DNA from 3 places in the Geminocystis sp. NIES-3708 genome. Region 2 is predicted to be linked to each of the others. Evidence: predicted binding sites of a transcription regulator. Region 2 holds the regulator's gene; each other region holds the start of a gene.
The links. The regulator HrcA, encoded in region 2, represses chaperone genes, less so after heat shock. The targets are predictions, from matches to a motif close to TTAGCACTCNNANNNTNNGAGTGCTAA.
Positions count from the first base shown of each region.

Region 1: a site for HrcA is predicted at 2,537-2,563, ahead of groL (chaperonin GroEL). Genes of this name have one in related genera too.
Region 3: a site for HrcA is predicted at 7,760-7,786, ahead of groES (co-chaperone GroES). Genes of this name have one in related genera too.

Region 1 is NZ_AP014815.1:371,194-382,590, reverse strand. It holds gene aqpZ (aquaporin Z) at 4-741, shown strand; gene groL (chaperonin GroEL) at 824-2,500, opposite strand; gene ruvA (Holliday junction branch migration protein RuvA) at 2,615-3,250, opposite strand; gene GM3708_RS01605 (hypothetical protein) at 3,529-4,230, opposite strand; gene GM3708_RS01600 (hypothetical protein) at 4,259-4,711, opposite strand; gene GM3708_RS01595 (MotA/TolQ/ExbB proton channel family protein) at 4,769-6,205, opposite strand; gene GM3708_RS01590 (glycoside hydrolase family protein) at 6,430-7,116, shown strand; gene fabF (beta-ketoacyl-ACP synthase II) at 7,183-8,436, opposite strand; gene acpP (acyl carrier protein) at 8,655-8,903, opposite strand; gene GM3708_RS01575 (hypothetical protein) at 9,178-10,146, opposite strand; gene GM3708_RS01570 (hypothetical protein) at 10,405-11,238, opposite strand.
Region 2 is NZ_AP014815.1:2,979,515-2,990,911, reverse strand. It holds gene crtE (geranylgeranyl diphosphate synthase CrtE) at 63-989, shown strand; gene GM3708_RS13140 (divergent PAP2 family protein) at 1,001-1,462, shown strand; gene GM3708_RS13135 (SDR family oxidoreductase) at 1,653-2,453, shown strand; gene hrcA (heat-inducible transcriptional repressor HrcA) at 2,549-3,628, opposite strand; gene dnaN (DNA polymerase III subunit beta) at 3,832-5,013, shown strand; gene GM3708_RS13120 (HAMP domain-containing sensor histidine kinase) at 5,036-6,289, opposite strand; gene GM3708_RS13115 (ABC transporter permease) at 6,345-7,118, opposite strand; gene GM3708_RS13110 (hypothetical protein) at 7,222-8,730, opposite strand; gene lpxD (UDP-3-O-(3-hydroxymyristoyl)glucosamine N-acyltransferase) at 8,862-9,896, opposite strand; gene GM3708_RS13100 (TerD family protein) at 9,909-10,484, shown strand; gene GM3708_RS13095 (DedA family protein) at 10,603-11,217, shown strand; gene GM3708_RS13090 (STAS domain-containing protein) at 11,314-11,397, shown strand, end outside.
Region 3 is NZ_AP014815.1:2,128,548-2,139,944, forward strand. It holds gene GM3708_RS09415 (molybdenum cofactor guanylyltransferase) at 224-802, opposite strand; gene GM3708_RS09420 (DNA phosphorothioation-associated protein 4) at 836-1,315, shown strand; gene GM3708_RS09425 (pentapeptide repeat-containing protein) at 1,329-1,862, opposite strand; gene GM3708_RS09430 (hypothetical protein) at 1,875-2,513, opposite strand; gene gloB (hydroxyacylglutathione hydrolase) at 2,771-3,544, shown strand; gene GM3708_RS09440 (ferredoxin-thioredoxin reductase variable chain) at 3,820-4,050, opposite strand; gene purS (phosphoribosylformylglycinamidine synthase subunit PurS) at 4,481-4,741, shown strand; gene purQ (phosphoribosylformylglycinamidine synthase subunit PurQ) at 4,788-5,468, shown strand; gene GM3708_RS09455 (uracil-DNA glycosylase family protein) at 5,532-6,212, shown strand; gene GM3708_RS09460 (phosphatidylserine/phosphatidylglycerophosphate/cardiolipin synthase family protein) at 6,226-7,521, shown strand; gene groES (co-chaperone GroES) at 7,843-8,154, shown strand; gene groL (chaperonin GroEL) at 8,274-9,899, shown strand; gene GM3708_RS09475 (YifB family Mg chelatase-like AAA ATPase) at 10,207-11,397, shown strand, end outside.

The DNA.
Region 1 (11,397 bases), 1.3 Mb from region 2:
ATAATGAAAAAATACGTAGCTGAGTTAATTGGTACTTTTTGGTTAGTATTAGGCGGTTGTGGTAGTGCTGTTTTAGCCGCTAATTTCGGAGGTGATGGTAATCCTCTCGGTATCGCTTTTGTAGGCGTTTCTCTCGCTTTTGGTTTAACTGTATTAACTGGAGCTTACGCAGTAGGACATATTTCGGGTGGTCATTTTAACCCTGCGGTATCTTTTGGTTTATGGGCTGGTAAGCGTTTTCCCTCTTCTGAATTATTACCTTATATTATCGCTCAAGTGGTAGGAGCAATTATAGCGGCTATAATCATTTTAATCATTGCCAATGGTGCAGAAGGTTTTGCTTTAACAGGAAGTAATCCTCTAGCGACTAACGGTTATGGCACTCACTCCCCCGGTGGTTATTCTCTTATTTCTGCATTTGTAACCGAAGTCGTCTTAACTTTTATCTTTCTCATTATCATTTTAGGCTCAACCGATAGACGTGCACCTGCTGGTTTTGCACCCATTCCTATCGGTTTAGGTTTGACTTTAATTCACCTAATCAGTATTCCTGTTACAAATACCTCTGTTAATCCAGCAAGAAGTACTGGAGTGGCTTTATTTGCAGGTAATATTGAAATTATCGGGCAATTATGGTTATTTTGGTTAGCACCCATTTTAGGTGCAGTTTTAGCTGGTTATCTTTACTATAGCTATTTCGCTGAAACGACTAATACTTCTTCTGAAGAAATTGAAGAATAATTAAGAATTAGGAATTAGGAATTAGAAAAAGAGGGGAAAACTTGTTAATTGTTAATTGTTAATTGTCGTTAACTGTCAATTGTTACATCATACCGGGCATACCCATGCCACCCATGCCGGGCATACCCATACCGCCCATACCACCCATGCCACCCATATCAGGCATTGCAGGGGCTTGAGGCTCAGGTTTTTCTACAACAAGGGCTTCAGTGGTTAAAATCATCCCTGCAATAGAAGCCGCATTTTGTAAGGAAGAACGTACTACTTTAGCTGGATCAATAATTCCCGCAGCAATTAAGTCTTGATATTCTCCTGTTAAGGCATTATAACCGAAATTAAGAGCCGATTGTTTGACACGTTCTACCACTACAGAGCCTTCTACTCCAGCATTATTAGCGATTTGACGTAAAGGTGCTTCGATGGCTTTGATAACGATTTGTGCACCAATTTTTTCTTCTTCAATGGTTAAAGTGTTTTTGAAGGTTTCAACTTTACTCGCTAAATGAATTAATGTTGAACCACCACCAGCGATAATTCCTTCTTCTACTGCCGCTTTAGTTGCGTTTAAAGCATCTTCAATACGTAGTTTACGCTCTTTTAATTCAGTTTCGGTAGCGGCACCTACTTTAATCACTGCCACACCACCAGCTAATTTTGCGATGCGCTCTTTTAATTTTTCTGCGTCATAGTCAGAATCAGTTTCGGCTAATTGTGTACGAATTTGAGCTACTCTTTTCTCAATGTCTGCTTTATTGCCACCGTCAGCTACAATAATTGTATTGTCTTTTTCGATGGTAATTTTATGAGCTTTACCTAAATGATCTAAGCTAACAGTATCAAGGCTTAAACCAATGTCTTCGGAAATAACTCTTCCACCAGTTAAGATAGCAATATCTTCTAACGCTGCTTTTCTGCGATCGCCAAAACTAGGAGCTTTGATAGCGGCTACATTTAAAACACCTCTAGCTTTATTGACGACAAGGGTGGCTAAGGCTTCACCGTCAATATCTTCAGCAATGATTAATAAGGGACGAGCAGAACGTGCTACATTTTCTAATACAGGTACTAAATCTGCAATGGCACTAATTTTTTTATCAGTGATGAGGATTAAAGGATTTTCAAACTCAACGATTTGCTTTTCTTGATCAGTGATAAAGTAAGGAGAAACATAACCACGATCAATTTGCATACCTTCGACAACTTCTAATTCAGTGGCTAAGGATTTAGATTCTTCAACGGTAATCACACCATCTTTGGTGACTTTATCCATGGCAGTAGCAATCATTTCGCCGATTTCTTCATCATTTCCGGCTGAAACTGTTGCAACTTGACTAATAGCATCACCTTCTACAGGTTGTGCTACAGCTTCAATTTCCTTAATTAAGAAACTAATGGCTTTATCAATGCCACGACGTAAAGCCACAGGATTTGCTCCAGCAGTAACATTTTTCAACCCTTCATGAATCATAGCTTGGGCGATAACGGTAGCTGTAGTTGTGCCGTCTCCTGCGATGTCTTTAGTTTTAGAAGCTACTTCTCTGACTAATCTTGCACCAACATTTTGTAAGGGATTTTCTAATTCAACTTCTTTGGCAACGCTGATACCATCTTTAACTATTTCTGGGGCACCGAATTTTCTTTCTAATAAAACATTTCTACCTTTAGGTCCTAAAGTTACTTTAACAGCATTAGCCAAAGCATTGACACCCTGTTCTAAAGATCTTCTGGATTCTTCTTTAAATGATACTATTTTAGACATATAGATTTCTAATTTATTTATTCACCATACATCAATTTAGCGCTCTTCGGGTCTGAGTGCTAATACGGTTATCTTCACCTAGAGAATAAATCAACTGAAATATAGTAATACTTACTAAGTATTTAAAGATAAAAAGGCAATAGCATTTCTAATCCATTCCTCTACATGAGGATTTTTTTGTAATAAATTATCTTGACTGATAACAGAGATTGCTTGTTGTATTTCGTTATTTGTATAACCTAAAGCTAGTAAAGTCATTTCTAAATCTGCCATAATTTCCGCATTGGGTAAAACATGAATTGTGTTGAGATTAATTCCCGCAGAAATACGCCATTGTGATAGTTTAGTTTTTAATTCTAAGGCAATTCTTTCCGCCGTTTTTTGTCCGACTCCGGGAGTTTTTGTTAGTAAACGAATATTTCCCGTTACAATGGCTTGTACTAAGTCTTCTAGTCCTAATGTATCAATTAAAGCAATGGCAGATTGTGAACCAATGCCAGAAATAGCGATCAATTGACGAAATAAATCTCTTTCAGCCGCAACAGAAAAACCATAAAGAATATGTTGATCATCTCTTACTTGAAAATGGGTAAAAATTTGAATTATCGTTTTAGAATTAATGTCTAGTTGTCTAGCAAAACGACTAGGTATTTGAATTTCATAGCCAATATTATTAACTTCTAAAATTAAAATATTCCGATTATTATTAATAATAATATTGTCTATTATACCTTTAAAATAACTGAACATACCTGAATGCGATATAAATTTGTTGGCGATAAGATGAGACTAGGGAACTAGATAAATAGGAGATTAGAAGAGAATTAATTTAAACATTTATTCAAATTGATTTTCGATAATTATTTATCAAAATTTAATTTTTTTCAGTGACTAAAATTTGGTATATCACCAGTCTTAAACCTTTATTTTTCAAAGTTTTTTACATTGAACTGAGGTGAACCTGAAAAAGAGAAAAAGATAATTTACTGATACTATCTTTATATTATAATTGATGATAAAATAGATTATTATTGTACACCAATAGATCTACCACCAGAGCCAAAAACTAAAACTCGATCTTGAGAAATAGGTTCCCAACCCACTTCAAAACCAAGACTCCAAGCCTTTTCTCTAGCTACTCTAAAGGCTTCAAAACTATCGGGGCGTACAATAAAAGCAAGGTAATTTACTTCAGGATTTAATTGTTTTAAAGTGTTAATAAAATTAGAATTCTCATTTTTTAATTGTTTAGAATCTTCTCCTTGAGATGAGGAATTAGCATCATATTTTAGTGAACCTTGATTAGTAAATGAAATTAAATAATTTCCGTTATCATAATAAAAATTTTCTAGTTTAATATTTCTTTGTTTTATACATTGATCATATTCTTCTATTTGTTGCATATACAAACTATATAAATAAGAAGGAATATTTTCAGGTATTTCAGGGGTTTTACAATTGGGTAAGGTAATCAAAATTTGATCAATTTCTTCTTCTAATTTAGGATCACTTAAATAAAAAATTTGATTATTTCTAACTTCAAAAAAACGTCCTTGTTTATCTGTTTCTGTTCGTAAAGGAGTACGAATAATTGTTCCAGCTTCTACAGCTAATAAACTAAGAAATAAGCCAATAAACATTAAAACTCCTACGGTATTTGTCAAAATATCTAAAAATGAATCTAAATTTTGACCCGGATGATTAGTTTTTCTGATTCTTCTTCCTCTCATTATTTTATCAACGTTATAATAATTTTTGCTATTGAATTTTTAATTTCCAATTTTCTTCTATCGGTTCATAACCTATATCAATTTCTTCTTTTTCAATAAGATCTCTTACTTTTTGAAAAACATCAATTCCATTAGGTCTAACTGCCACAATAACATATTCTTTATCTTTATTTTTTTTAATTTCTTTGATAAAATTAGCTAGTTTAGAATTAGGTTTACTAAGTTCATTTTTTGATATAAATTCTTGACTAGGATAAATAACGACTCCATCTTTTTGACACTCAATATAACGGGGTTGTTTTTTTTTATTCACACCACCTGCTTCTGTTTTAGCAATAATTGTTACTTCTGGATTATCTTTTAAAGTTTCTGTGCTTAAAACTATGATTAGTAAAATTAAACTACCAATAGTACAAGCTAAAACTGATAAAAAAGGGAACAATTCTAATTCTATTTTATTTGATTTCGATCGCCTACGCATTTTAATAATGAATAATTAATAGTTAATAATTATATTTGTCGATTTCTAATATATAATTTACTGTTCAATTTGCTCAACTAATCTAATAATTCTAGGCTTACTTAAATCCTGTAAAGTTGGTTGTAAAAGTTCAATTTTATCTTGTATATTGCTTAAAGTTTTTTGCATTTCTCCCACATTATTTAATACCTCAACAACTTTTTCTAAACTAGATTGTAATTGATTAAGTTCAGCAATTTTTGCACTAGACTTCTCTAAAGATATAACTTTTTCTTCTAAACTTAAAGCCGCTTTACTTAATTCACTACTAATAACCTGAGTTTTTTCATTTAAACTATGACTATTATCTTCATTATTTTGTTTCACTAAATCGACTAATTCCTTAATATTTATAATAATTGAATGGTTTAAATCATTTTGTTGTCCAAAAGTTTGTAAAAAATTATCTCTATCTTCTAAAATTGTCTTGTTTATTTGTTTTAAACTATTAATTAATTCTATTTCTTTGGCACTAATTTCATGAAATTGATGAATAAATTGCTCTAGTAAATTTTTAGCGGCTTCCTTGGCATAAATTTCCGCAGGGTTTATCAAATCTTGAGGAGTAGGTAAAGCATCTTTTATGGGTTGAATTAACTCTTCTTTTGTAGGTAATTTATTATCAATAGCCTTATTAACTGTTTGAATTAAAGTATCATTATTTAATATTGATTCTTGAGGCTCATTATTCTCTTTTAATCGAGGTAAAATATGATCATTAATATAAATTTCTGTTGCTAATAATAACTGTGATTCCATTCTTTCGACTAAAACTAAAGGAATCATTACCGCAACACTAAGAAGAAGTGCTAATAAAGTTGTATCAAATGCCACTGCTAAACCACTGGTAACTGTGCCAATACCTTCTTTAATTTGTTCAATTTCCGCACTATTATCTAAAAAACCATTAAAACCATTAACTGCACTGCTGATACCTAATACTGTACCGATAAATCCTAATAATGGAATCGCCCAAACTAATATTCTGGGTAAAGCGTAAGAAGATTCAGAAGCACTAAGATAAAATGAACTATCATCTAAAGCTAATTCTGTGACTATTTTTCGACTACCCGACAGAATATAAGCATTTAAAATTCTCGCCAATCTTCCAGTAATCATACTATCACTTTGAGCAAAATCTTCTTGAATATGTATTAATTGTGCTGATTTATGATTATCAAAAGAAATTTTTTCTGGCAAACCAATTTTTTTTAAAACTTTTTGCTCCGTTTGAATTTTTAAGTATTTATTAATACTAATGACTGCTACTAAAGAAGCAAAAAAAACTGTGAAATATTGAGTTAAACCTCTTTGGTATAATAAAACTCCCACATAGGATTCTTTAAGGGGCAAAAAAAGAATGTAAATTATAACTGTTAAAACTAATGCAGCAGTAAAGGCAGTAAAAAAATTAATGTCTAATTCTTGACGACTATGAGTTTTTATTTTAGTCATGATTGTGATTTTTTTAGTAAGTTTCTATCTTATCTTAAGATCTGAAGAAGAATAATACAAAAATAAATAACCAATAATAAATGATCAGTATGAAATATTACTATAGAAATGAAAAAATAAACTAACATCTATTTTTCACAATTTATTTAAGATTGCTATAGCGGATTAATATATGATAGATAAGAACCTTTAGGTGTGAATGTTCATAGTAACCTGTAAATAGTATGACTAATTTAAGTAATAGTAAACAAAATTTCTCCGCACAACTCGGTAATATACTTAAAACCTTGATTATTCTCATCATGTTATCAGGATTACTAAATATCATTATCCAAGAGAAAAAAACCCAGTTAAAAAAAGCCAGTCAACAAATTATTTCTAGTATATATGGTAGTCCACCATTAGTAATGGAAGGTGGAAATCCTTATGTTAGAGCATTAATGCGTACCATCAGTGCTAGTGAATCAAATTATATTAATCCTTATCACGTTATCTATAGTGGAAAATATGTTAAAGATTTGAGTAAACATCCAGACTTATGTATTACCATTGTTAATGGACCAAATGAAGGCAAATGTACGACTGCTTCTGGTCGATACCAATTTTTAAATACAACTTGGGCAGAAAAAGCCGCAGTATATCATCCTAACCCCTCAAAATTTTTTCTGTGGAAAGATTATAGTTTTGAGCCAAAATATCAAGATCAAGTATTATATAATTGGCTGACTGATTCTAAAGCATGGAATGAAGATATAGCCAAACTATTAGAAAAAGGTGAAATCCAGCGAGTTTTAGAACTATTATCTCCCACATGGACAAGTTTGGGCTATGGTATTGAGAATAATATGATGACTCAGCATTTACCTCAAATTTATCAAAAATTGCTCAAAGAAGAACTACAAAATAATTAGGGTTGTGATCAAACTCCAATTATTTTGTTAATATTCTCGATGATAAAACTGATGTAAAAAAAAATCTTATGGTTCGTGTTTGCGAAAAGCGATCGTCACATTATGACCACCAAAGCCAAAAGAGTTAGATAAAGCTACATTTACTGTTACCTTACGGCTTTCATTGGCAACATAGTCCAAATCACATTCAACATCTGGGTTTTTTAAGTTAATGGTAGGAGGTACTTGATCATTGGCGACCGCTAAAACCGTTGCTACGGCTTCGATGCCACCTGAACCGCCTAAAAGATGACCCGTCATAGATTTAGTTGAACTAACAACAATTTTATAAGCATTATCACCTAAAGCTCGTTTAATTGCCTTAGTTTCGGTAGTGTCATTAGCAGAAGTACTTGTTCCATGAGCATTTACATAACTGATGTCAGAGGGGCTTAAGTTTCCGTCTTTTAAGGCTAATTCAATAGCTTTTGTAGCACCTAATCCTTCGGGAACAGGAGAAGTCATATGATAAGCATCACAAGTCATGCCATAACCCACCATTTCAGCATAAATTCTTGCACCCCGTGCTAAAGCCTGTTCTCTTTCCTCTAAAATTAAAATACCGCAACCTTCACCCATCACAAAACCATCACGATCTTGATCAAAAGGACGACTAGCGGTTTCAGGGCTATCATTACGGGTAGATAAAGCCTTCGCTGACGCAAAACCAGCCATCGCTAAAGGAGTAATAGCGGCTTCTGTACCGCCACAAATCATAGCTTTAGCATAGCCCCCTTGAATTAGACGAAAAGCATCTCCAATGGCATTTGAACCCGCCGCACAGGCTGTTACAGAGCAAGAGTTAGGACCTTTTGCTCCTACATGAATAGCGGTTAAACCTGCCGCCATATTTGAGATCATCGTTGGTACAAGAAAAGGTGTTACTCGACTTGGTCCTTTCGTTAGTAATACTTCGTTTTGTTCTTCCATGACACTTAAGCCTCCAACTCCTGTACCAATGACAATACCTATATCATCAGCGTTATCATCATTGATCACTAAATTGGCATCTTTTAAAGCGTCTTTACTAGCGGCTACGGCGAATTGAGAAAATCTTGCCATGCGTTTGGCTTCTTTGCGATCCATGTATGATAAAGGATCAAAGTTTTTAACTTCCCCAGCGATTTTACAAGTATGATTAGTGGTGTCAAAACAAGTAATTAAACCAATGCCATTACGACCTTCTGTTAAACCTTGCCAATAATCTTCTACCGTATTACCTATGGGAGTTATTGCACCTAAACCAGTAACAACAACTCTTTTTCGTTGTGAATCACTCATAATGTTTCTTATATAAATGAATATTCGCCTTTTTTATAGCAGAAATGATCTATAAAATTTATTTTAATAGTTGTTAAAAATATACTTAACAGGGTGTTGCGGAATAAAAAATAGTTATTCGCTATTCCCTGAAGGGTTAAAAAAGTCAAATTATTAAAAATTCAGATAACCAAAAAGAAGTTTATATATTTACTAAAAATTGGCTATCATTGAACTAATTAAGCCGCCGCTTGAGTTTTACTTTCAATATGAGCAACAGCATCTCCAACGGTGGCAATTTTCTCAGCTTCTTCATCACCGATTTCGATCTCGAATGCTTCTTCTAAGGCCATCACTAATTCTACAACGTCTAAAGAATCTGCGTCTAAGTCATTCACAAAATTAGCTTCAGGGGTTACACGATCAGCTTCAACGTCTAATTGTTCTACTACGATTTCTTGTACTCTTTGCAATATTTCTTGGTTCATATTTATTTGAATATTCGTATTATTTATTAATCCGCTTGTTGTTTTTACCTTAATGAAGGAAATAAAATCAATACAAGACGGTGTGACTGTTTTTAAGTTTACATTTTTTTGGTAAGCAATTAATAATAATATCTAAAAAAGGAACAAGTGCATCATTGAGTTCAAAATAAAATTGTTCTATGGTTAATAGATATATCAAAAAAAGAAATTTAAAATCGATTATTATTACTCTTGCCCATTGCCTGACTTATCAAAAAATTCTAATGATTAATGATTAGTGATTAATTGTTAAAGTTTTTAAGCCCATCTTTTGTAAAGAATTAGATATTTCTTGGGCAGTTTCGCTATTACTAAAAACTCCTACTTGTAGCATTGACTCTCCTTTTAAATTTGTCCTAAATGCTTCTGGGTAAAGAGATCTCACTTGAGATTCTTGAGTTTCATTATTGACTTTGACCAAAATTTTATGGATATTAGTTTTGGTGGTTAGTAATAATTCTTGATTAACAGGTGTTTTAGAATTGACAGTAGAATTATTCGAGTTGTTTTCTGGTGGTGTAGAAAATACGAGAATATCATTTAAACTTCTTCTTTTACCTAAAACTGATGGAGATGACAACGTATTGATATTTTGTTCAGTATTGATGGAAGTATTGTTATTTGATGGAGAAGCATTGGGGCTTAAATTAATTGATAAGTTACTGACAGGTTTAACACTTTTTTCGGAGGATAAACTTGGTTGATTTTCTTTGGGAGTTTCATCAAAAGGTGATACGGAGACAGATAATTGTGTTGCATTAGTTTTTTCTGTTATCTCTTCATCCGTGGAATTTTGATTTATCTCATCATTTGTATTCGGTTTGCGGTAAGGCTCGGATAGAAGAGGGATTTGTGGTAATGTTTGATTTGATTTGATTAAATTTCCCGAACTGAAAGTCGGAGGTTTGGGGGTTGGATTACCATTAATTAATATTTCTCCTATCCCATAATTTTGATTTGTTGTGGGTAATGCTTTATTATTTGCTGATGGATTTGTTTTAATTGATGGAGCTTCAATGGACAATGGTTCAAAGTTGGAATCGTTGTAAGGATCAACCATTATCTCTATTCCTGCGAAAGCGATCGCATCTTGACCTATAGAGGAAGTAATCAAAGCATAACTAAAAAAACTGGTAAATCCTAAACAGAAGTGTAACCAGAAACGAGAAAATTGAGGACTTAAAAATTGAGTGGATTGGTTCATAATCTTATGGTGAAAAAGGATAAAGATAAATCGATTAAAATAAAAGATTAAATTAATGATTTTAGTTTAGAGGTATCAGTCAGAAAAAACAATAACTGTCTTTTATGAGAATATTTAATCAACTTTTTAAAGGAGTCGAAGCTTAGACAATAGGCAATCTTGAATTTTTGTAATAGTATTTGAATTTGATCATTTATTACCTTAAATTGATTCTATATCTATTTTTTATGAAACAAAAGCCTCAATAAAACAATTTATCTACTGAGTTTTAAGATATTGTAAAAATTCGATCAATTCCTCATCTGATAGTAAATGACGAGATTTTTTACCATAGGTTTCCAATAAATACTTTTTACCTTGATCTTGTGTCCATCCTAATCGCTTCATTTCAATACTGGTTTGATCAATAATTTGTGAAAAATCGATGGTTTCTTCCACATCTAAAGGTAACGGTAAAACAGATTCTGACGGTAAATCTTCTTCCTGCGTCGATGGTGGGAATAATATTAAATTATCATCATTAGAATTACCATTACTTTCATGAATAGGCTCATTATTCAAAAGACTTGGTACTTCTTGATTCTCTATGGGAGATGGACTCAAGGAAGGTTCGGAGATATTTTCTAAATTATCATTGTCAATATCTTGAAAATCATTTTGCTCTATTTCATCCTGATTTGCAGGAAAAGAAGCAGTACTTTCCCATAAGTCGGGAGAATCTGACACTAAAACTTCTGAATTTGGTTTTTCTTCTATGGGTAGTGATTTTATATTTGATTTGATTTTAGGGGAATCTTTTTTTGAAGTTTTTAAAAATTCACTTTCGGAAGAAATTTTAACCTGAGAAGTTTTTACAGAAGTTTCAACATTAATAATTTTATCTTTTTCTATCAATCCTTTTATGAATATATCCGTATTAACCAAGGTGATCGCTCTTTTTCTAGCTTCATCTTCTGCTTTTTCTACAGTATCTTCTCCTGCTAATGCCGAACCTAAAATCACACCATCACTATACACTGAGACTTTAACAATATATTTACCGTGATTCGCCGTCACAAAATCACTAATTAACGCTAATTGCTTAATAGTCATAATTCTCAAAAAATTATTTAACTTAAAGTATCAATACAATTATACTAGCTAATAAAAAAAGGTGTTAAGTTTTAGTAAAATCAATTTTTATTTTTGACTGTTTTGTCTTGATCAAGATTAAATTATTCTCATGATTGTAAACTAGACCTTTGCTCGTTG
Region 2 (11,397 bases):
ATCTATCGCCATAAATCACTGATAATTGATCCATGATAATAAGCGATCGTAGTATTAAAAATATGGTACAAACCAATTTAAAACCCACTATAGTATCTGATTCTAACTTTGACTTAAATACATATTTAGAGAGAAAAAAAGAATTAGTAGAGAAGGCTTTAGATGAATCTTTACCCATAGGTAAGCCCGAAAAAATTTATGAAGCAATGCGTTATTCCCTATTGGCAGGGGGAAAAAGATTACGCCCAATTCTTTGCTTGGCAACGGCGGAATTATTAGGAGAAAAGCAAAATACGGCTATGGCTACTGCTTGCGCTTTAGAAATGATACATACTATGTCTTTAATCCACGATGATTTACCAGCGATGGATAATGACGATTATCGCCGAGGTAAGCTAACCAATCATAAAGTTTACGGGGAAGATATAGCGATTTTAGCGGGTGATGGTTTATTAGCTTATGCTTTTGAGTATGTGGCGGAAAATACCAAAAATATTCCTGCCGAAAGAATTGTTAAAGTATTGGCAATCTTGGGTAAAGCTGTTGGTGCAAATGGTTTAGTAGGAGGGCAGGTTATGGATTTAGATTGTGAAGGTAAATCTGATGTTACCGCCGAAATTCTTACTACTATTCATCGTAATAAAACAGGTGCTTTATTAGAGGCTTGTGTATCTTCTGGTGCAGTATTAGCTGGTGCATCTTCAGAAGATTTAAGTCGTTTATCAATTTATGCTCAAAATATTGGTTTAGCTTTCCAAATTATTGATGATATACTTGATGTTACTGCTACCACTGAGGAGTTAGGTAAAACCGCAGGAAAAGATCTTTCCGCTCAAAAAGCCACTTATCCTAAACTTTGGGGTATCGAAACTTCTCAAGCAAAAGCAGAAGAATTAGTTAAAGATGCTGTGGCACAATTAGCGGTATATGGAGAAAAAGCTTTACCGTTACAAGCCATTGCAGAATATATTGTTAGACGTAAAAATTAGGCGAAAAAAAAATGAAAGTTTTTGCGGAAATATTTACTAATCGTTTAATAGTCATTCCCCTCCTTGCATGTATTTTGGCTCAAATAATCAAGGTTTCTGTAGATACTGTTACTAATCGTAAATTTAGTTTTCGCTATCTTGTAAGTACTGGTGGTATGCCTAGCTCTCATTCAGCATTAGTCGGTGCATTAGCGACAGGTGTAGGTCAAATTTTGGGATGGGCATCTCCAGAATTTGCCATTGCTTCTATATTTGCAGGTATCGTTATGTATGACGCCGCCGGGGTGAGACAAGCGGCGGGAAAACAAGCAAAAATCTTGAACCAAATTATGGATGAATTTCTTAATAATGAAGACTTAAACGAGGAAAAATTAAAAGAATTATTAGGGCATACACCCTTTCAAGTTTTAGTTGGTTTATTATTAGGAATTTTAAGTTCAATATTTTTAGTGCCTTTGTTTTCTACTTTATAAATTTTCAACTATTTATTCATAAAAATATCATGTTTTTATGTTAATCATTTCAATATTATGGTAGTTTTTGAAAGAGGATTATCATTCAAGTTAATCATTGATTATTTATTAAACTATTTACTTTTTACTTATATAGTAAAAACTGATGATTAATACTTTCTATTATTCAAAATTTATCTAATTTATTTATATGAAAACTGCATTAATCACAGGTGCATCTTCAGGAATTGGAAAGGCTTTTGCCGAAGAATTAGCTCAACGTAATTACAATTTAGTTATTGTCGCAAGATCTGAATCGGCTTTAATACAACTGGCAGAAAAATTACAATCTCAATATCAAATTAATGTTACTGTTATCGTTCAAGATTTAACTTTACCTCATGGCAGTCAAAACATTTTCAATAAGGTTAAATTTTTAGATATTTCTGTAGATTTATTAATTAATAATGCTGGTTTTGGAGATTATGGGAAATTTGGCGATCGTATTTTACAAAAACAGTTAGATATGATACAAGTCAATATTTCTGCTTTAGTGGAGTTAACCCATTTATTTTTAGAGGAGATGAAACAAAGAAAAAATGGAGAAATTATCAATGTCAGTTCGATAGCAGGTTATCAACCTCTGCCTTATTTATCCGTATATGCCGCTACAAAAGCCTTTGTTTTATCATTTTCAGAGGCACTTTGGGCGGAGTATAAAGATTATGGTATCAAAGTTTTAGCCCTGTGTCCTGGACCAACTCAATCAAATTTTCCCACAGTTGCAGAATTTCCAGATTCTAGCAGTTTTGATGACAATAATAAAAATAGTCTTACCACCCCAGAAGAAGTCGTAAAAAATGCTCTTGTAGGGTTAGAAAAACAACAACCAAATATTGTTACAGGGGGAATTGGTAATCAAATTATTGTCAATATCGGTAGATTTTTTCCCAGAGAATTTATTCTTCAGGGTGTAGAAAAACAATTTCGTCAAAAGCAAAAAAAAGAATAGATTACTTGGATTAAATCAATGAATGAGTAATGAATAATTGATCATTTCTAAACAAGAATTTTTTTTCAGATGTCTAATGAAAAAGTTAATAAAAATCACAGTTTTTCTGATAAATAATCCGCCGTTGATTCTACTAATGCGATCGCCTGTTCGTATGCTATACGAGTTGGTCCAATAATACCGACACTACCAACAGGATATTCTCCCTGATAATAATATGCAGAAATTAGACTACAAGATTGCATTGATTCTAAAGGATTTTCTGAACCGATGCGAATTTTTACTTTTTGCCAAGAATTATCAAAATCACTAATATTAAAAATTAAAGGTAAAAGCTGATCTTGCTCTTTTTCTAGTAAATTTAATATGATTTTCACTTGTTCTATACAAGAAAATTCAGGTTGTTGCACTAATTGTGAAAAACCTTGAATTAGAATCGGAGCAGTATTGGATAGACGATAACTTGATTTAATTTTTGTTAATAAACTTTTGATAAAATCAGCATAAATTTGAAAATCATCATTTAATTCACTCCAATCTAAATTACTTATTTCTGTTAAAGATTGACCTTTTAACTTATGATTTAAAAAGTTAGATAAAATTTCTAATTCTCGATCAATTATTTCTATTGAATCATCATCATTAAGAATTTTTAAGGCATTATATTCTAATAAAACCGATTCTGTTTGATAATTATCAATAACCATCACTAACATAATTTGATCATTTGCTAATCTTAATAACTGTAAGTGATGAAGAATATTACTAGGAATTTGAGGTAGAGTTATTAAAGCAATACAACCACTCAAATTAGCTAAAAGATTAGTAATTTTTTGAAAGAGTATTTCATAACGACTAAAACCATTTTTAATGTTATAGTCAAGAAATTTATTAAGAGGAAATTTAACAGTATTATCAAGATTGATTAATTGATCAACATAAACACGATAACCCGAATCGGAAGGAATTCTCCCAGCAGAGGTATAAGGCTGATAAAGAAAACCCGCTTTTTCCAGTTTTCCCATTACATTACGAATTGTAGCAGAACTAACACTAAAGTTATATTCATCAATTAGAGTTTTTGAACCAACAGGTTCAGCCGTTGCGATATAATGTTTAATGGTAGCCTGTAAAATTTTTTGATGGCGTTCATTGAGTGTAATTTGAACAGTCATCTTAGGATATATTAGTTTTGAGTAAGATAGTGTTAAATTAAGATTTTTTTAATATTCTGATAGTATAGCAATCAATAATTAACAATGGACAATGAACAATGAACAATTTTAAGTTATCCTATTATTTCTGTGCTAAAAAAAGAGTTAAACATTTAGTACAATAGAACTAAAATTAGCATTAAATAAGATTTAGGTAAAAGATTGTGAAAATTGTCTGTTCTCAAATAGATCTCAAGAATAATCTATCATTAGTTAGTCGTGCTGTGCCAACTCGCCCCACTCATCCCATTTTAGCTAATGTTTTATTAGTCGCTGATAAGACTAAAAATCGAGTTACGTTGACAGGGTTTGATTTAAGTTTAGGAATGCGCACGAGTTTTGCGGCAGAAGTAGAAGAAGCAGGAATGATTACTTTACCCTCGAAATTCTTGAATGATATAATCACCCGTTTACCTGAAGGGGAAGTCTCCTTATCCTATGAAGAAGAAGAATTAGAAGAAAATCCCTTAGTTGCCATCAACTCTTTATCAGGTAAATTTCAATTAAGGGGAGTTAAAGGGGATGAATTTCCAGAATTGCCAACGGTGGAAAAGGAAGAAGCCTTTTTATTACCTGTCACCTCTTTAGTAGAAGGATTAAAAGGCTCATTATTTTCGGCTAGTAGTGATGAAACTAAGCAAGTTTTAACAGGTGTGCATCTTACTCGTGACTTGGATACTTTGGAGTTTGCGGCTACCGACGGGCATCGATTAGCGGTAGTTAAAACCAGTGAGGAAAAAGCAGAAGCCGAAGAAGGGGAAGAAATTGAAAATACATCTGTAAGTGAAGAGCAAAATTTTACCGTTACAATTCCTGCACGGGCTTTAAGAGAGTTAGAAAAAATCTTATCTTTGGCGAAGGAGAATGAATCGGTGGCTTTGTATGTTGATCAAGGTCAAGTTGTATTTGAATTAGGAGACCAACATTTAACCAGTCGGAAGTTAGAAGGTGCTTACCCTAATTATAATCAATTAATACCTAAAAACTTTGAACGGACAATGATTGTTGAGCGTAAACGAGTTATTGAAAGTTTAGAACGAGTGTCTGTATTTGCAGATCAAAAAAATAATTTAGTTAAATTTAATTTAGATCCTGATAATAGTCAAGTCACTTTATCAGTGGAAGCCAAAGAATTAGGTAATGCAAAAGAAGCTATTTCGGCGGAAATTACTGGAGATGCTTTTGAAATTGGCTTTAATATTCGCTATTTAATGGATGGTTTAAAAGCTTTATCTGCTAATGATATTAAGTTTCAATTTAACGGTGCAACTCAACCCGTTATTACTACTCCTTTAAGTGGTTTGCAAATGACTTATTTAATTATGCCTGTGCAAATTCGAGACTAGGAGACTAACTAAAAGCTATTATTTAATTTGAGAGGGGGAGAGTTAAAGTAAAACAACTGCCTTCATTTTCTTCGGAGATAAGGGTAATATCTCCCCCGTGGAGTCTTGCTAATTCACGAGAAATTACTAAACCTAACCCCGTGCCTCGATGTTGACGGTGAAGGTGTGTAGTGAGTTGGATAAAAGGTTGAAATAATTTTGCTTGGGATTCTTTTTTGATACCAATTCCTGTGTCAATAATATTAAATTTTAAGTAATTATTGTCTTGTTTTACCTCTAAAGTAATTGAGCCATTTTCTGTAAATTTAACGGCATTAGACAATAAATTAAGTAATACTTGTTTGATGCGACGTTGATCTACATAACAATATTGTATATCAGAATCTATCTTTAATTTTAACTCTAAACCTTGTTCTTCTGCCTTAGTTTTTATTAAAGCTAAACATGATTCACATAACTCAGTTATTAATATTTTTTCAATAAATAAATCTTCTTTTCTCGCTTCAATTTTTGATATATCTAATAAATCACTAACTAAATCTAATAAGTATTTTCCTGATTGATGAATAGCATCAACATATTGAGCTTGTTTAGGATTTAATTCACCATATAATTGTTGTTGTAACATTTTTGCAAATCCTATAATAGCAGAGATAGGTGTTCTTAATTCATGATTCATATGAGATAAATATTTGCTTTGATTTTCTTTACTTTTTACTAATTTTTGTTCTTCTATTTCTAGGCTTTTTTCTTTTTCTTCCATAGAAATTTGGTAAAGATATATTGATAAATATTTACTCAATAATTTAATAATTTCATGACATTGATTTTCTGAACATTTAACTGATTCAATATCAATCAATAAACTCCCTATTTTTTTACCTTTAAAATCTATGGGAATAATATACAAAAAATTAATATTATCTTTATTATCTTCATTATATTCATCAATATTATTCTGGTTATTTACGTCTTTAAAATTTAAAAAAAGATGATTATTATTAATGCACTGATTATGAATTTTAGCCAGATTATAAATATTACTTAAATAGGTGTGATCTTTTTCAATACTATTACGATAAATAACTTTTATCTTTTCAACATCATTGACGTAATTATTAACGATAACAAAGCCGTCTAATTTTACATATTTAGATAATAATTGATAGCAACATTGACAAAAATCTTCTATATTTTGAGCTTTTTCTAATAGAGAAAATAAATAACTATGAGTTTCTTGAAAGTCAATTCTGTGTAAAATTGAGTTATCTTGCATTTTTTTTACATTTTATCTAGGCTAATCAATGAATGGAAAGCCACAAACTATTTTTTTAGAATTGTCGGCGAGAGAATATAACAATAGTGATAGTGAGCAATAAAACAATATACAAAATTGCATAAATTAAACTACTTAATAATTCTCCCGTACTAGGTAAAATATTATAAACAGCTTCATTTTTTAAATTTAATCTTTCCAAGTCGGGTAAAATCAGAAAAAGAGTTTTTGTTATTTTTTCAATACCGGGATTCTCTGTAATCTTACCTAATTGTAACAGGTCTCTACTTAAGTGTCCCATAATAAATACGCCAAAACTTAAAAGTGTTGCTAAAATAGAGCTGGTAAACACTCCGAAAGTCATAGCTACGGCGGTTAAAAGTGCTAATTCTAGTAAGATATAGACGATGGCAATTAACAGACTGTGTAGAGGATAGTTGATTGTTAATAAGCTCATCAACGAAAAATATACTATTGTCATAGTAGCAACTAATACTGTCAGTACCGCAGATAAACCTAAATGTTTTCCCACAATAAATTCTGTGGTAGTTACAGGTTTTGGAATTAGAATTAGAACGGTTTTTTTTTCTATTTCTTTATTGATCAATCCTGTTCCTACAAATATAGCAACAATTGCACCTAATAAACTGATTCCGCCAATGCCTAAATCTAAAAATATTTTTTCATCTGCACTCACGGCAATGGGTGGTAAAATACGAGAAGCTAAGACCAATAATAAAACAAAAAATCCAATTACATATAAAATCCGATCTCTAATTACTTCCCGAAATCCGTTAGTGGCGATCGCTAAAATTCGAGTAATATTCATAAATATTTTGGAAATGTCTATTTAGATAACTAATCTATTGATATAAATAAATAGTATCAGGAAATTTTCCAGAAAGATTTTCTAATCTATTAACTTTATTATATTAATTCTTACTTTTACTAATTATTGGTTGTGTTTTCCACATAGAAATATTACTAATTTTATAAGTATTATCAATAATATTTTTTCCGCTTAAATAATCTCCATAATTGCCTGACGCTTCAATCGTTATAGTATTAGGAGAAGTATTCAAACTTTTAGCCCAAATAGAGCCTTTAAAATTAGATTGTGTATTGTTACCACCACTTACACTAACGACAGCATCGGGAGCATGAATAAATATATTTCCTGATATTGCGTTTCCACGAATTAACACCTTGTTTGTTTGACATTCTACTGCATCTTTTGGACAATCATACTTAGATATTTTCTTAGTAGAATTATAAGTGTTACCATAAATTTGCAAATTAGAAGTATCTGGGATAACTATTTCAGAATCGCCACCAATATTAAAATCATCTTGTAAATAAAATACTATTTTTGTATCAGCAGCGATTGTTAATGTCTGATTGTTGCTTAATGTTACATTTGGCACAAGGTAATGATAATAACCATCAGAATCTTTTTCATCTGTTATATTGAGAGGGAAAGTAGTCATCTCAGTGATAGCACTGGCAATGTTAAGAATAGAATCATCAGGTTTGTCTGGAGTTTGAGGCATTAATTGCTTATCAATATAAATTTTTCCTCCATTAATCAAATTATCAGCATTTAGGAGAGGTTTATTATTTTGCCCCATTGCTTGAAGAGTTTTGCAAGTGGGAGAATAAATTTTGACATTCCCTGAAATTTGATTGTTGCCAAAATTATTGCCCGAATCCGTTATCCAAATTGCAGGAACTTTTTCTTTTGTTTTATCAATGTTATATTCAATAATATCAAACGTTACTTCTACTTGTGCAATGGAAGCAATGTTATCTTTTATTTTTCCTTGAATTACTAAAATACTTTTTTTGGTGATGGGATTATGATTATAGCTAACTAAACGATATTCTTTTTTTTCCTCTAAAGAAACCCAATCATTCACCCCCGGAGTTATCTTTAAATTATTGGAAGGAACTTTTATTACTTCTCCTTGTAACTTTTTAATTATTCCTTCCCCATCAAGCACTCCAGAATTAACAGATGATAAATTTTGAATAGTTCTACATTTTGTATCTTGGCTAACTTCCGAAAGTCCAATAGTTTTATTTAATGTTTGGTATAACTGATCTTTTCCTGCATTAATGATATCTGTCCATTGATTATTATTCTTTACCATAGCCAAACGTGGTTCTTTCACAAACAAATCTTGGATTTTTGTTACTCCCGTTTCAGCCACCCCTAAGGCTTGTTTTGTCTGATTGTCAGTAATTGTATTAATTTTGTCATTACTTGCTTTTGAAATAGCTAATCCTACAGCCCCAATAACTAAAACTCCCATTGTTGTAGCAACGACAAGAGTTGAACCTTTTTGACATGGCTGGTTTAAAATAAGAAAATTATTGATTAAGTTATAGAAAGAAAAATTCTGTTGAAATTTGATGTTGTGATTCTGAGAAAATTTAATCATAATTTCTGTTTTCACTATCAACGGAAGTCATATTACATAAATTATATTGTATTGATGTCAAAAATACAACAAATATAAAATATTATTATAATATATTGAAATTTTTAGTTGATTTTTCGGAGTAATGATGATTAGCTATTTTTCTTTTGCAATTCTTTCACTATTTTATAAATTTCAGGTAGTTTCTTATAAATAGCCGATACTTTTAAATATAATCGATTATTAACTGCTGGAGAGCCTGAAACTGTTTCTCCTGTTTTGACATCGTTATGTATCCCTGTTTGGGCAGATGCGATCGCACTATCACCGATATGTACTTGGTTCGCAACACCTACTTGTCCTGCTAAAATAACTCGATTACCTAATTTTACTCCTCCAGCTAAACCCACTTGAGCCGCTAAAGCACAGTTTTCTCCAATATCACCATTATGTCCCACATGGACTAAATTATCTAATTTGGTGTTTTTTCCGATGCGAGTTATACCTACAGCAGGGCGATCGATTGTACTATTGCAGCCAATTTCTACTCCATTTTCTAACACCACGTAGCCTGATTGTTGCATTTTATACCAACCTTCAGGAATCGGCACAAAGCCAAAGCCTTCACCACCAATAACTGCACCGCTATGAATCACACAATCATTACCAATTTGACTTCTTTCTTCGATAGTCGCATTACCATGAATTAAAGTGCGATCGCCAATAATAACATGGGGATAAATCACCACATTGGGGAAGATAGAGACATTATCACCAATAGTAACGCCTTTTTCGATGACAACATGAGCCGCAATAGAAACATTTTTACCTAATGTGACATCATCGGCAATGACAGCCGTAGGATGAATTTGTGGTTCAGGTTGAAAGGGTTGATAAAACAGATTAATCGCTTGGGCAAAAGTAAGACGGGGATAACTAGAAGATAACCAAGCAATTCCTCTTTGAGTGGCTAGTTCTTGTAAGGATAAATCTAATGGTAGAATAAGAGCAGAAGCGGTGGTAACAGCTACCATTTTTGCAAACTTTTCCCCTTCAATATAGCTTAATGTATTTACCTTTGCTTGATCGATCGCCATGATATGATAAAGATCAGGATTAACATCAGGGTTTTGATTAAGACTGTGACTTTGAGGGGATAATTGACTAATAAGTTCACTAAATTTCATATAAATTAGATTATGGCTATTTCACTACAAAAAGGACAAAGAATTTCATTAGCTAAAGTTGCACCAAGCCTAGTCGCAGGATTTATCGGTTTAGGTTGGGATACAAACGCAACAGATACAGGAGGAGACTTTGATTTAGATGTTTCCTTATTTCTTGTGGGTGCTAACGAAAAATTAGTTTCTGATAAACATTTCATTTTTTACAATAACCTAATTAGTCCAGATCCTGATCAATCTGTCAAACTTTTAGGAGATAATCGCACAGGAGAAGGAGAAGGAGATGACGAAGGTTTAATTGTCGATTTGCGCAAAGTGCCTTCTGATGTAGCTAAAATTGTTATAGCGGTAACGATTTATGATGCTGATAAAAGACATCAAAATTTTGGACAAGTTACTAATGCTTATATTCGCTTAGTAGATGTACAAACTAAAGAAGAAATTTTACGCTATGACTTAACAGAAGATTTTTCCACAGAAACTGCCGTGATTATGGCGGAAGTATATAACAAAGATGGAGAATGGCGTATTAATGCTGTAGGCTCAGGATTTGATGGCGGGTTACAATCTCTTCTCGATAGGTATAGCTAATAATTAATGAATAATTAACAATTAACAATCACAGAAGCCAAAAGAGAAGAAAAAAATACTTTCTCTTCATCTTCTACTCTCTTAGTCTTTTCCTTTTAACTCTTCACTGAATTATATAATGGATTTTTTTTCACTCGAACAACTTAAAGAATTGGCAACTGTTTATGGTTATTGGGCTGTTTTTGCTGGTATTGCTATCGAAAATACAGGAATTCCTATCCCGGGGGAAACAATCACCATCATTGGCGGATTTTTGGCAGGGAGTGGAGAATTAAACTATTGGTTAGTTTTACTTACAGCCATTGCTGGTGCAGTAACAGGAGATAATTTTGGTTATTGGATTGGTAGAATTGGTGGTTGGCAATTTTTGCTTAAACTATCTCGTTTTTTCCGCCTTCCTGATGAAGAGGTAGAAAAAGCAAAAGACAAATTTGTAGAAAATGCCGCTAAAGCTGTTTTTTTTGGTCGTTTTATCACATTATTAAGGATTTTTGCTGGACCTATCGCTGGAATTGTCGAAATGCCTTATCCTAAATTCTTATTCTATAATTTTATGGGAGCAGCGATTTGGGGTGTAATTGTTGTGACTTTGGCTTATTTTGTGGGTATGATTATCCCCTTAAGTCAATTAATCAGCTTAATAGCTAAATTTGGCTTTATTGCACTATTAATCTTCGCTGCATGGGTTTTTATCCCAATCTTAGTCAAATCATATCAAAAAAATCCCAGTTAATAATCTCTTAAATTAATTATTAATAATTAAATAATTTCAATTAATCTGATTTTCGCTATCATACTAATTATTATTGACAACAAAATCTATTTATTTATGTTACCTAAAGTTAAAGTTCTTCGTCCTGAAGGTATTCTTGATAATGCCAAATCCACTCAATTTCGACAACAAATCAATGAA
Region 3 (11,397 bases), 850 kb from region 2:
CCTTTAGGAGTCGTATTCAATCAAATCACAGTTAAAAATACTGAAATATAAAAAAAATCAAAAAAAGCTGTTAAGTTTGGTTATAGTTTTTGAAAAAAAATGTTATTTTACAATAGTGGAAATCTGTGCAATTTTAAAATTTAAAGGAAGAACACAATTATTTATTAAATACCATCATAGGGAATTAATAATTTAAAGTCAAGAAAAAAAGAAATTTTGCCCGTCAAGAATTAACTACTTTTTCATAATCTTTAGGAGTATTGCAATTAAACAAAATTTGCTTATTTTTAACTACTAATTCCTTCACATTTTCTTGATTTAACCATTGCTGAAAAGATCGATTTCCTGTTTGAATTGATTTTTGTAGAGAATCTTGACAATTACGGCGATAAAAACCACATAAACATTCCCAACCTTTATCATTTTTCGGTAAAAAAGCGATAGTATTTTCAGAAATATTCCCAAGGGTATTAATCCAATTTTTAAGATCATCTACTGTCAGAAAAGGTAAGTCACAAGCTAACAATAAAATCCAATCAGAGTTAATATAATTTAATGCCTCAAAAAAAGCGATTAATCCTCCTTGAAAATAAGATGATTCGGTAATAAAATTACAATCAACTGGCAAAATAGGTCTATATTTGTCTTGCCATGGAGTAATTATATAAACTTGATCTGTACATTGTTCAGCTATATGATAAATATTAGTTAATAAAGGTTTTCCATTTATGTCTAATAAAGCCTTATCTTTTTGCATTCTTGAGCTTTTTCCTCCCGCCAAAATTAAAGTTACAATTTTCATAAATTAATTACCAATTATTTATTCTTAATTATCATGGCAATCAGAATTAAAATCTCTCAAGATAAAGCGAATTTAGTACAAAGTTTGGTCTTAAATAATGAAAATAATCAGGGAGTATTTGCTACTTATGCCGATGTTATGGCTTTTGCGGCGGCGATAGGGAAGAAAAATAAACTTAGATTACCATTAGAGACGATCGCCAAAGAACCTTCTCCCATTAGTTTAGATGTTTTTAGCAGTCGTGGATATGATTTTTTATTTAAACTTTTAGCTATCACAGAAAATCTGAATCCTCAAATTATTTCAGCTTATGATATAACCGCCGAAGAAGAAAGAGTAACTATTTTTGAAGAATATGCTAATGGCGGATTACTAAAGTTACAAGAGCAACTCAAAGGGGCAGTAGATTATAGTGAGAGAATTTTATTGATTTTAAGTCAAGCAAACAATCAATTATCTAGTTCCACTTCTGCTAATTTTGATTTAACTAAATTTTTAGTAGATAAGCTCTAATTATTTATCTCAATCATTGGAGATGCCTAATAATATTTGCCCAACGAAAATCGGCATTTTGGAAAATTGCACCGTCAAAATTACATAAAATTAAATCAGCTTTAATCAGATGAGTATTAATTAATTGAGCATGACTAAAGTTACTTTTATATATTTTCCCTTCTCCCAGTTCCGTTTCATATAAAATACTATTACTTAAGTCTGATTCACTGATGATTACTTGGTTTAAATCCGTTTCGCTTAAGTTTGCTCTGTGTAATTGAGTATTGATTAAAATTGCTTTTCTTAAACAAGCTAATCTTAAGTTAACACCGATTAAATTGACATTAGTAAGATGTGCATTTCTTAAATTAGCAAATCTGAGATTACTACCAATTAAATTCACATCAGTTAATTTACAATTACTCAAATCAATGCCTTCTAAGTCATAATTACTACAATTTATCCCAGATAGTTCAATCTTGACATCATCATTAAATTTACGCCACTGATTCCATTTTTCGACATTTTTAATTAAATTTTGCCAATATTCTTGATCATTAATCATTTTTCTTATCCTTTACTCATTTATCTCTGATAAAATTACTCTACCTCCCACGTTGGCGATCGCCTCTAAAGCCGCTTGAGCTCCTGCTTTTATATCTCTTTCTGCACCGCCAAGATAAACTCTACCAAAACTACCCACTGCTTGTACGGAAAGAATATTGATTAAAGCGGCTTTTTCTGCTTCATTAGCGGCTAAAGCAGCATAAGCGGCTGGTTTTACTTCTAAAACATATAAAGTTTCCCCAGCTAACAACATTTGTCCTCGACGATTACGGTTAATAATTTGTGCTTGATAAGGATCAATATTACGGATAATTTGACTAGAAACCACTTCAGGTTTAATGCAATCTTTTTCACTTACTCCCAAAGCATCTAAAATAGCTCTTCCCGCAGTTTTAGTTTCTCCTTGATTACTAGAATGTATTTCTAATAATCCATAAAGACGTTCCACAAATTGAACTCCCGGACGTACTACCGCCGATTTTAACGCTATATCAGTAATCCTATTGATTTCAATGCCGGGAGAAATTTCAATCCACAGAGAAGCATCACCGGGTAAAGGTAAAAAACCCAAGGCAACTGTACCAATATAGGAAGCGTGTTGAGGTTGTAATCGGTCTAAGTAAACGTAACTGCGGAGTTCAACACTCATGTTTTAAATAATTTAACTATTGTATTGGTCAACAGTGATCAATTATCAATGATTAACCATCAAAAGGCAAATATCAATCAGAGCCTATTAAGCTCGAAAGCATTTAGATTGTAAATCGAGCAGAAAAAGTAGATTGATTTATTAGTAATAAAAATATATGTAAATTAAATGTGTTTTAGCTTATCATTCTTTCTTTAAACTTTTCCAACAGGTTCTAAGTAAAATAAAGATATTAAGTTTTTTCAGGTGATTATTTCATGAATATTATCAGAATTCCCGTTTTAAGTGATAACTATATATTTTTACTTCATGATATTAACAGTAACCAAGTGGCTGTAGTTGATCCTGCCGAAGCAAAACCTGTATTAGCCGAAATTGAAAAAATTGGTGGCAATTTAGTAGCCATTTTTAATACCCATCACCATGGTGATCATATAGGAGGCAATAAAGAATTATTAGAGCATTATCCTGATGCAGTGGTTTATGGTGGCATTAAAGATAAAGGTAGAATTCCTCTCCAAAAAGTATTTCTGCAAGAAGGTGATACGGTGGAATTTGCTGGTAGAAAAGCAGACATATTCTTCATTCCGGGTCATACTTATGCTCATATTGCCTATTATTTTCCGCCCATAAATGAGTTAGATTCAGGGGAATTATTTTGTGGTGATACCCTATTTGCAGGAGGTTGTGGTCGATTATTTGAAGGAACACCAAAAGATATGGTAACTTCTTTAAGTAAATTGCGTAATCTTCCTGATTCTACGAGGGTATGGTGTGCGCATGAATATACTTTAGGCAATTTAAAATTTGCCATAACGGTAGATGCTGATAATGAAGATTTACAAAAACGTTATCAACAAGTTATTATTGCTCGTCAACAAAATATTTCTACGATACCATCTTCTATTCAATTAGAAAAATTAACTAATCCTTTTTTCCGTTGGGATACACCTACGATTAAGTCGGCGATGGGTTTTGATGAACCTGAGAGAGTTTTTGGGCGTTTGAGAGGGATGAAAGATAATTTTTAATTTAAAGACATATTATACTTTATTTAGATTTCAGGCAATGGGCACTGGTAATAGGAATTGATTATTGATAAACAAGAATTTATTTTAAATTTCTTTTTTTGAAACGTCTATTGATAATTGCTAATGTTATCTTTGTTGGATGCAATAATAATTCTGAAGACAAATATTGACAAGTAAAGAGGTAGAAAAGGTACTAATATTTCTACCTTTTGCTCATCCAAAGCTATTTATTCCCCGAAAATTTTTCTTGTCTATCTGTAATCAAAAGCCTGTTTTTATTGATTATCAATAGTTAAAATTTCATCTTCTCGAAAATGGGCTTTAAATTTTTTGTCAAATTTCACAAGATAAGGAAAATTTGCACTTACAGGTCTTCCCTGCCATTGAGTTACAATTTCTATTAATTCTCCTTCCATCCCTTTTAAATCAAAGGCTTCTTTTTTATGTTCAGGATGATGATATACCAATACTGATTCTTGTACTTTAATGCGATCGCCTACGTTCATAGTTGAGATGTAATATAATAAATTTGAATAAACTTGAGGATATATGCCCAAAAGGTAACTTTATTATTTTTGCATAATTAGTCATCGGTGCAAACGTTACCTTAAAAAAGTTAACAAAATGAGTAAACATTAGATCATCTCAGTTCGACAGAGGAAAAGTTGTGAAAACGAGACAGGTGGAGAAGTGGACAAGGAAACAGGTAGAAAAATTCCTAATATTTGTACACTTTAAAATAATTTTATTGATTCATTGAGGATATAATCTCCCTGTCTTCGTATCAACAAGAGTCAATCATCATCTATTTTTATATCGAACTCAGGTTAGATCCGTCAGAGCTTACTCATGTTAAAATCCTTTTTAGTTTGGAAATTTTCATTAGAAGTAGCTCTGTGCTATTTCCACATTGATTTTATATTTTAGGAACTATCCATGACTCAAAAATTTAATTCTCGTGTTTATGTTACTTTACGAAAGTCTGTATTAGATACGGCTGGAACGGCTGTAGAATCAGGATTACATCAATTGGGTTATCAAGGAGTAGAAAATATTAGAATTGGCAAATATATTGAATTAACATTGACAGCAGAAAATAAAGAATCCGCCGATAAACAATTACATGAAATTTGTGATCAACTTTTAGCTAATCCTGTCATTGAAAATTATTCTTTTGATCTAATTCCTATTGATTAGAAGACGAACAGATAAGACAAAGTTATTAATTGTAAAGAGGTTTAACATGAAATTTGGTGTCGTAGTTTTTCCAGGTTCAAATTGTGATCGAGATGTAGCGATGGTGACAGAAGGGATTTTAAATCAACCTACACGTATGATATGGCATCAAGAAACTGATATTGATGATTTAGACATCGTTGTCATCCCTGGTGGCTTTAGCTATGGTGATTATCTTCGATGTGGTGCGATCGCCCGTTTTTCTCCTGTCATGAAAAGTATTATCGAACACGCAGAAAAAGGCAAATTAGTATTAGGTATTTGTAATGGCTTTCAAGTATTAACAGAGGCAGGATTATTACCCGGTGCATTAACTCGTAATCGTGATTTACACTTTATTTGTGATCAAATACCAATTAAAGTAGAACATAATAACTCTCTTTGGACAAAAGGCTATCAATCAGAAGAAGTAGTTATTTTTCCCATTGCCCACGGTGAAGGAAATTATTACGCTGATGAAGATACCTTAAAAAAGTTAGAAGATAACGGACAAATTTTATTTCGTTATTGTGGTGAAAAAGGAGAAATTAATAGTCAAAATAATCCAAATGGATCATGTAAAAATATAGCAGGAATTACTAATAAAAAAGGTAACGTTTTAGGGATGATGCCACACCCAGAAAGAGCCAGTGATATAGCATTAGGTTTCACAGATGGAAAAGCACTCTTTGCCAGTTTATTAACCTAAATTAACGTTATTTAAACTTTGAAAAATTATAAAATTCTTCCTAAAATATATAAATTAATGTAAATGCTTACTATAGAAAACCTAATTAATCAAATCCAAAAAGAAGCCCAAAGAGAAGAATTTCCTCTTGATATTCCTGTTTATGAATCAGCAAAAAAAGATCCGACTAAACCTATTTTATATTTTGGAAATTTAAAGAGTAATATTTGTTTTTTTGGAAGAGATTTGGGTAAAGATGAAGTTATGGCAGGACAACCTTTAATTGGAGCGGCTGGTAAATTAGTTAGACAAGGTTTTTATAAGGCAATCTATAAAAAAGAAACAGAAGATAGAGTTCAATTAGAATCAATAAAAGATCGTTTAATTTTAACTAATACTGTACCCTATAAACCACCAGAAAATAAAGCTTATACTCTGAAAGTAAAAAAAAGATTTCGTCCTTTTATAGAACAATTTTTAGTGATTCATTGGCAAGGTAATCAAATTATCACCTTAGGCACAGAAGGTTTTAAATGGTTTGAAAATTATGCTAGTAAAGAGGATTTTAATGAATTTTGGTCTCAAGGGGATCAACGTTATCAAAAAAGTTTAAATATCACCATTAAAGCGTTAGATGAACAAGGGAAAATTCATCAAAAAAAAGTTGCTATTTTTCCTTTACCTCATCCTTCTCCTTTAAACGTAAAATACTATAATAAATTCCCCGCAATGTTGCAATATACATTATCTCAAATAGAGTTTTAAATATGCCAAATAAATGGTCAAAATTATCTCTTTATCTTTAACTATAATCAGTTATTTATTATTTTTAAATGGTTGTCAAAGTCAAGTTAAAAAATTGCCTCCATTATCTCAAGATTCTGCCATAGAAGTTTATTTTAATCACAATCAGGCAAAGGGGAAAGAATATTTAGATCCTTATCGTAATATTCAACGTACTGGAGATAATTTAGAAGCTATTATTATCGAACAAATAAACACAGCAAAATCAACTTTAGATATAGCAGTACAAGAGATAAATTTAACAAACTTAGCAAAAGCGATTATAGATAAAAAAAAACAAGGTGTAAAAGTTAGAATTGTTATAGAAAATAACTATAATTTACCCTTGAATCAATTGAAAAATAATGATGGTTTAGCTATTTTAAAACAAGTCAATATTCCCATAATAGATGATAGAGAAGATGGTAGTAAAGGCAGTGGATTAATGCACCATAAGTTTATCATTATTGATGGAGAAAAAATTGTTACAGGTTCAGCTAATTTTACCCTCAGTGATATTCATGGAGATTTTGAAAATTTAGAAACAATCGGCAATGCTAATCATATTCTAGTAATAAATAGCTCTTCATTAGCCAATATTTTTACAGAAGAATTTAACTATCTTTGGGGAGATGGAGTAGGGGGAAAAAAAGATAGTTTATTTGGTTTAAAAAAGCCTTATCGCCGAGAGAAAATAGTTAAAATAGGAGAAAACACTATAGTTATAAAATTTTCACCTACTTCTCAAAGTAAATCATGGATAGAAAGCACCAACGGTTTAATATCTCATACTCTCAAATCTGCCAGTAATTCTATTGATTTAGCATTATTTGTTTTTAGCGATCAAGATATAGCAAATACTTTAAAAAATGAATCGTTACAAGGAGTAAAAATAAGAGCCTTAATTGATCCTAATTTTGCCTATCAATACTATAGTGAAGGACTAGATTTGTTAGGATTAGCTTTACCCAATAAATGCAAATATGAAAAGAATAATAATCCTTGGCAACAACCCATCGAAACTGTTGGAATTCCTAATTTAGCTCAAGGAGACAAATTACATCATAAATTTGGCATTGTTGATAACTATACCATTATCACAGGGTCTCATAATTGGTCAAATGCGGCGAATAATCTTAATGATGAAACTCTTTTAATAATTTATAATCCATTAATTGCCCAACATTTTCGTCGAGAATTTGATTACCTTTATCGTGATGCAATTTTAGGTATCCCTTCCAATATTCAAGAAAAAATAGACACTGAAATAACAAAATGTTCTAATAATTAGAATGTAATAAACAAGTATTTTATTCGCTGCACAAATAATTCATTAATTGTCTCTACTGTTTAATACTTATATCACCTGAGTTCGATATAAAATTTTCGTTTCAGATGTTGACTCATTTTGAAAACAATCTACCTCATCTCCCTGTCTTGCCTCCATCAGTTTTATTCTGTCGAACTCAGGTAAGTTCGGAAACCCGTACAATTGAGGTAGTTGCTATGGTGGTGAATTTTCGGTTAAATTAGCACTCGTAAGGTGAGAGCGCTAAAAATAAAAACGAACTCATCAAAAATCATAATCAAGCAAAAAAGGAGCAAACTATCAATGGCTGCAATTACCATTAATGTATCAACCGTTAAGCCTTTAGGCGACAGAGTTTTCGTTAAAGTTAGTGAAGCAGAAGAAAAAACTGCAGGTGGTATCTACTTACCCGATAACGCCAAAGAAAAACCCCAAGTAGGTGAAGTTGTTACCGTTGGCGAAGGTAAAGTAAATGATAAAGGTGATCGCACTCCTGTAGAAGTGAAAGTTGGCGATCGCGTATTGTACTCTAAATATGCTGGTACAGACATCAAACTCGGTGGTGATGACTATGTATTACTATCTGAAAAAGATATTCTTGCGGTAGTATCATAATAATACTTAAAAACCTTGAAAACCTATCTCCTTTGAAAATAAAGACTTTGCGTCTTTGCAACTTTGCGAGAGAAAATCAAAATTATTGCAAATTATAAAATAAAGAGAATCGATTAATTATGGCAAAATCTATTATTTACAACGAAGAAGCCCGTCGTGCGCTGGAAAAAGGTATTGATTTATTAGCAGAAGCAGTAGCTGTAACCCTTGGTCCTAAAGGACGTAACGTCGTTTTAGAGAAAAAATTTGGAGCTCCCCAAATCGTTAATGACGGTGTTACCATCGCTAAAGAAATTGAATTAGAAGATCACATCGAAAACACTGGAGTTGCTTTAATTCGTCAAGCGGCTTCTAAAACCAATGACGTTGCAGGTGACGGTACAACTACCGCTACTGTATTAGCTCACGCTATCGTTAAAGAAGGTTTACGCAACGTTGCCGCAGGTGCTAACCCCATCGCCCTCAAACGTGGTATTGACAAAGCTACCGATCATTTAGTTGAAAAAATCGCTGCCCACGCAAGAAAAGTAGAAGATAGCAAAGCTATTGCCCAAGTAGGTACTATTTCTGCGGGTAATGACACCGAAGTTGGTGATATGATTGCCAAAGCAATGGAAAAAGTCGGACAAGAAGGAGTTATTTCCCTTGAAGAAGGTAAATCCATGGAAACCGAGCTTGAAATTACCGAAGGTATGCGTTTTGATAAAGGTTACATTTCTCCTTACTTCGTAACCGATACCGAGCGTATGGAAGCAGTTTTTGAAGATCCTTTCATCTTAATTACTGACAAAAAAATTACTTTAGTTCAAGATTTAGTACCTGTTTTAGAACAAGTTGCTCGTCAAGGTAAGCCTTTAATCATCATTGCTGAAGACATCGAAAAAGAAGCTCTTGCAACCTTAGTTGTTAACCGTCTTCGTGGTGTTTTAAACGTTGCGGCTGTTAAATCTCCCGGATTTGGCGATCGCCGTAAACAAATGTTAGAAGATTTAGCCATCTTAACTGGTGGACAAATGATCAGTGAAGATGCAGGATTAAAACTTGATACTACTACTGTAGATCAATTAGGAACTGCTCGTCGTATTACTATCACTAAAGATAGCACCACTATTGTAGCTGAAGGTAATGAGAAAGACGTTAAAACCCGTTGCGATCAAATTCGTCGTCAAATCGAAGAGTCTGATTCTTCCTACGACAAAGAAAAATTACAAGAGCGTCTAGCTAAATTAAGCGGTGGTGTAGCAGTAATCAAAGTTGGTGCGGCTACCGAAACTGAAATGAAAGATCGTAAACTACGTTTAGAAGATGCTATCAACGCAACTAAAGCGGCAGTAGAAGAAGGTATCGTACCTGGTGGTGGTACAACTCTAGCACATTTAGCTCCTGACTTAGAGGAATGGGCTAAAGCTAATCTTACCGCTGAACAGTTAACTGGTGCTTTAATCGTTGCTCGTGCTTTAACCGCACCTTTAAAACGTATTGCTGAAAATGCTGGTCAAAATGGTGCTGTGGTAGCTGAAAGAGTTAAAGAAAAAGACTTTAACACTGGCTATGATGCGGCTAATAATGAATATGTAGATATGTTCTCTGCAGGTATTGTTGATCCTGCTAAAGTAACTCGCTCTGGTATTCAAAATGCTGCATCTATTGCAGGTATGGTATTAACTACCGAGTGTATTATCGTTGATAAACCTGAAAAAGATAAAGCTGCCGCTCCTGCCGGTGGTGGTGACTTTGATTACTAATTAAAGATTGTGTTGGGTTTTGTTTTTCAATCCAACTCATAAATAAAAATAATTTTAGGGTGGGCATTGCTCACCTTTTTAATGTTTAAAATGATAGGGCATTTTCAAAGTAGGAGTTAATTTGTTTAGCCCTTTTCCAATCTAACCAAAGTAGGTTTTTAATATTTGAATGAAGATGAGCAGACGACAGAAATACAATATAAGAAAATAGATTTTTGTAGTAATTGATTTATTAATTACTAAAAAGTTCCTCCAATTAGGAATTTAGTAGTATAGTTAATTATTAATTGCTAATTTATTAATACCTATGTTAGCTAGAGTTTGGAGTGCCACCATTATCGGTGTGGATGCGGTAAAAGTCGGAGTTGAAGTTGATGTGTCGGGCGGTTTGCCAAAAATTACTGTTGTCGGTTTACCTGATACTGCCGTGCAAGAATCAAGAGAAAGGGTAAAAGCGGCTATCAAAAATTCTGGGTTTGCTTTTCCTGTACGTAAAATTACGGTTAACTTAACACCCGCAGATTTACGAAAAGAAGGACCAAGTTTTGATTTACCCATCAGTATAGGTATTTTAGCCGCTTCAGAGCAAGTTGATCCGCAATTGTTAGGAGATTATTTATTTCTGGGAGAAATGTCTCTGGATGGAAGTTTACGCCCTATTGCTGGAGTGTTGCCCATGGCCGCAACGGCAGTAAAATTAGGTTTTAAAGGGATGATTGTGCCGAAAGATAACGCCCAAGAAGCCGCCGTGGTGCAAGGGATAGAAGTTTATGGGTTAAGTAATTTAGATGAAGTAGCCCAATTTTTGCAACAACCCGAAAAATTTTTCCCTACAAAATTTAACCTTCAAGCAGAATTTGAACCATTCTTCAATAATATCAATAATTTAAAAGATGTTAAAGGACAGAATCACGCCCGTAGAGCTTTAGAAATTGCTGCAGCAGGAGGGCATAATCTTATCTTTGTAGGACCACCAGGAGCTGGTAAAACCATGTTAGCAAGGCGTTTACCAACTATTTTACCACCTTTAGATTTTAATGAAGCACTACAAGTATCGCAAATTTATTCAGTCGCTGGATTACTTAAAGATAAAGGCTCATTAATACGAGAGCGTCCATTTCGTAGTCCTCATCATTCGGCTTCTGGTGTTGCCCTTGTAGGGGGTGGCTCATTTCCAAAACCCGGAGAAATATCATTGTCACATTTTGGCATACTTTTCTTGGACGAACTCACGGAGTTTAAACGTAACGTATTAGAATTCTTACGACAACCCTTAGAAGACGGATATGTAACCATTTCAAGAGCAAGGCAATCAGTGGCTTTCCCTTCACAATTTACCCTGATAGCTTCGACGAATCCATGTCCATGTGGGTATTTCGGGGATACTATTCAACCTTGTACTTGCTCACCACGACAAAGAGAACAATATTGGGCAAAATTATCTGGTCCTTTACTTGATCGCATTGACTTACAAGTAGTAGTAAGTCGGCTAAAACCG